Regions from separate parts of the Bacillus sp. DX3.1 genome, predicted to be linked through region 1. Evidence: predicted binding sites of a transcription regulator. Region 1 holds the regulator's gene; the other holds the start of a gene.
What was found. Region 1 encodes LexA, which represses DNA repair genes until DNA is damaged. Its sites were predicted from a motif close to CGAACATATGTTCG; they were not measured.

Region 2: a site for LexA is predicted at 831-844, ahead of addB (helicase-exonuclease AddAB subunit AddB). Genes of this name have one in related genera too.

The regions. Positions count from the first base shown of each region.
Region 1 is NZ_CP128153.1:3,355,000-3,357,210, forward strand. Features, by position in the region: gene QRE67_RS16615 (DUF896 domain-containing protein) at 1-195, opposite strand, end outside; gene QRE67_RS16620 (YneB family resolvase-like protein) at 241-897, opposite strand; gene lexA (transcriptional repressor LexA) at 1,039-1,659, shown strand; gene QRE67_RS16630 (DUF4097 family beta strand repeat-containing protein) at 1,689-2,211, opposite strand, start outside.
Region 2 is NZ_CP128153.1:1,131,377-1,133,587, forward strand. Features, by position in the region: gene lepB (signal peptidase I) at 1-473, shown strand, start outside; gene addB (helicase-exonuclease AddAB subunit AddB) at 869-2,211, shown strand, end outside.

The sequences.
Region 1 (2,211 bases):
CGCCGGTGTAATGTCTTTACCTTCTTCGTTAACGACTTTGATCCCTTTTAATTCGTTTAACATATTTTGACGAAATCCTTTTAAATATTGTTCACGGAGCGATTGACGCTCACGTTGTTCTTCTTCAGTTAAACCTTCTGCTTTTGCCTTTTTCGCTAAGAAGTTAATGCGTTCAATGAGTTCGTGACTTAGCATCTCGAATCCCCTTTCTACTTAAAACTGTTTATTATCATACAATAGTTACTCTTGTTTATCAAGCATTTGCTTCGTATGCTCCACATAACGACGATGTACTGTCGCTTTTGATACATCATGCCCAAAACCACGGAGCGTTGCTGCAATTTCCTCAAATGTTAATTCATTACGGCGCAGACGAACAATCTCTTCAATTGGTACTTCTTTTTTTTCACGCCCTGTACTTAAATGACGGTTTTTTAAATTTTTCTCTGGACGAAATCCTTTTTCTACAGCTCGTTTCATCCCACGTTTTATCTTCAAATTATGAATTTTCCTCTGATATTCTTCTACTATACCAATAATATTTAGAACCATAGAATCAGAATCAGACAGCTGTAATTCACCATTATGTGTATGTGTATACACTTTTACCTCTTCTTTATGTAAACAGTGCATTAAAGCAATTTTTGCATTTCCTCTTCCGAGACGTGTTTCATCTTGAATCAAAAGCACATCGACCTGTTCATCACGAATCATATCCAGCACTTCTAATATCCCATCACGTTCAATGCTATAGCCACTCGCTTTTTCTTCTACAACTTTTATAACATTCATTTGATACAGCTTAGCTAAATGCAACAATTCATCTTTTTGGCGTGCTAATGATGTTTCCTGCGCTTCCTTCGTTGTGCTTACACGGGCATAAATGATTGCATTCATTTCGAAACCCTCTTCCTTATTTCGATTTTTCTATTAGTGTATCATGAATTGTCGTTTTGTTCGAACTTATGTTTGTAGAATGTTTTTTCGCATGTTATACTTATAAGTAAGAAAATTGAAAGAAAACGAGGTGTTGAAATCATGGAAAAGTTAACAAAACGACAGCAAGACATTCTCGACTTCATTAAGCTAAAAGTACAAGAAAAAGGCTATCCACCTTCCGTACGTGAAATCGGTCAAGCGGTTGGCCTTGCTTCTAGTTCTACTGTGCACGGACATTTATCTCGTCTAGAGGAAAAAGGTTATATTCGCCGCGACCCAACAAAGCCAAGAGCAATTGAAATTTTAGGATCCGACCGAATCGAAACGGATACGCAATCGGTCGTTCACGTACCGATTGTCGGAAAAGTTACAGCTGGTTCACCAATTACAGCAGTTGAAAGCGTAGAAGAACACTTCCCACTTCCTGCAAACCTCGTTTCTGGATCCGATAAAGTATTTATGTTACGTATTTCTGGAAATAGTATGATTGAAGCGGGTATTTTTGATGAAGACTTAGTTGTTGTTCGCCAACAGCAATCTGCTTACAACGGGGAAATCGTTGTTGCTTTAACAGAAGAAAATGAAGCAACTGTAAAGCGCTTTTATAAAGAAAAAGATCATTTCCGTCTGCAACCAGAAAACTCTTCTTTAGAACCTATCCTTTTGGATAAAGTGTCTATTATCGGAAAAGTAATTGGTGTATATCGTCATTTACACTAAAAAATAGACCAGTCGGACTGGTCTATTTTTTAGTTCGCTTCAATTGTTACATCCCCACCAGAAGTTTGTCCACTAATCTTTACTTTACCACTTCCAATTGTTACACTCTTCGTTTCTTCCTTAAAAATCTCCACTTCTCCAGCGAATGTTTTCCCACTTACTGTTGCATCTTTTGGTTTTTCTAGTAAACGAATATCGACATCTCCTGCTGTTGTGCTTGCTTTCACATCATATTTCGGATCATGATCGATAACATCCACATCTCCACCAGTTGTTTCTGCCACAACTTTACCACTTACTTTTTTCATATTCACTTCTCCAGCTTTTGAAGATCCTTCCACTTCACTTGCCGTTACTCGCTCTACTTCTACATCTCCACCAAGCGTTGACGCATTCACACGATCACTTTTCACATCAATTACTCTTATATCACCTGCTGACGAACTCGCTTTTATTTCCTGATATGAACGTTCCGGAACAATAACCGTTACTTTTGGTGTTTTAAATCCAAAAGATAAGAATGAAAAATCAAATGAAACTCCTTTTTTAATT
Region 2 (2,211 bases), 2.2 Mb from region 1:
TTTCAACGTATGTGGTAGAGGGGAAGTCGATGATGCCGACCCTTCAAGATGGCAATATGCTTGTCGTTAATAAAGTGAGCTACCAAGTAGGGGAATTGAATCGATTTGATGTTGTGGTGTTTCATGCGAATAAGAAAGAAGATTACGTCAAGCGGATTATTGGTTTACCAGGCGATCATGTTGCATATAAAAATGATAAGCTCTACATAAACGGTCAGTTTATTGAAGAGCCCTATTTAGAAACATATAAGAAACAAGTGGAAGGCAGACGGTTGACAGGGGATTTCACGTTAGAAGAACTAACGCGGGAAAAGGTTGTCCCGAAAGGATACATTTTTGTTATTGGTGATAATCGTTTAGGGAGCTGGGATAGCCGTCACTTCGGCTTTGTAAAAGCGGATACAGTTGTCGGGAAAGTGGACTTGCGATATTGGCCAATTAATGAGGTGCAAACTAATTTTTCCAAAGGGTAATTAGAATTGCTTTTTATAATAGAGGAAGTTCAAAAAGTCCGGTAAAGATAGCAGTCGCATTTCTTCGTTACGTCGCCAGTCCGGTACTCATGTAGTTCCAGCTACACTCCGTATCCTCCTGGCTTCCGCGCCTCGAACTGCTCGGCTCTCTTTATCCTCCTTTTTGAACACGAACTAGAGGAAGTTCAAAAAGTCCGGTACCCATGTAGTTCCAGCTACACTCCGTATCCTCCTGGCTTCCGTACCTCGAGCTACTCGGTTCTCTTTATCCTCCTTTTTGAACATGTACTTATAGGGAAAAAAAGACAAGCAGTCGCTGTTTGTCTTTTTTCTTGTCGTATAATACAATGATGACAGCAAACTAACGTTCGTTATAGGTGAAAGGTGGGGATTACATGTCGCTTCGATTTGTGATTGGACGAGCTGGAAGTGGAAAAAGTGCATTTTGTTTACGTGAAGTGCAAGAAGAACTTAAACAGTGTCCAAGAGGTGAAACAATTTTATATCTTGTGCCAGAGCAGATGACGTTCCAAACGCAGCAGGCGTTAATCGGTAATGGGGACGTAAGTAGCTCGATTCGGGCGCAAGTTTTTAGTTTTTCACGTTTAGCGTGGAAGGTTCTGCAAGAGGTTGGTGGTGCAAGTCGTCTTCATATTGATGAGGCGGGTGTGCACATGTTGCTTCGCAAAATTGTTGAGGCACGTAAAGAAGGATTATATGTGTTTCAAAAAGCCGCGGAACAAAATGGCTTTTTTGAGCACCTTGGCAGCATGATTGCTGAATTTAAACGTTATAACTTAACACCATCTAATGTATATGAAATGTGGCAGCAGTTAGATACTCATAGCAATGGCAATGAGCAAAAAATATTAGCGAATAAAATGTACGATCTTCAGATTTTGTACGATGATTTTGAACGAGCTTTAATAGGTAAATATTTAGATTCTGAAGATTATTTACAGTTGCTTGTGGAGAAACTTCCGCATTCTGATTATGTAAATGGTGCTGAGATTTATATAGATGGATTTCATTCGTTTTCACCGCAAGAATTAGAGATTATTAGGCAGCTTCTTAGATGCGGGGCAAGAATAACGATTACATTAACATTGGATGAAAAAACATTGTCTGGGCCGGTGAGCGAACTTGATTTGTTTTATCAAACAATTCTTACGTATGAAAAGATAAAACAGCTGGCACACGAGGAGAAAATTACGATTGAAAATACGATTCCGATGCGAGAGCAACCGCGGTTTCGTTCAGCTGCATTGGCGCATTTAGAAGCACAATATGAATCTCGTCCAAATGCAAAATTTCAAGGTGAACCTAATATTACACTGTATACAGCGGCTAACTTACGAGCAGAAGTCGAAGGGGTTGCCCGTGAAGTGCGAAGACTTGTTGCAGAGGAGGAGTATCGCTACCGCGATATTGCTGTTCTTCTTCGTAACGGAGAAAGCTACTATGATGTGATGAAAACCCTTTTTACCGATTATAATATTCCACACTTTATTGATGAAAAGCGTCCGATGTCCCATCATCCGCTCATTGAATGCATTCGTTCTGCGCTGGAAACCATTAGTGGAAATTGGCGCTATGATGCAGTATTTCGCTGTGTGAAAACGGAGTTGTTATATCCGTTAGATGTAAGAAAAGAAATAATGCGTGAAGAGATGGATGAATTTGAAAATTATTGTTTAGCGTACGGTGTGCAAGGAAAGAGATGGACAGCGGATGAACC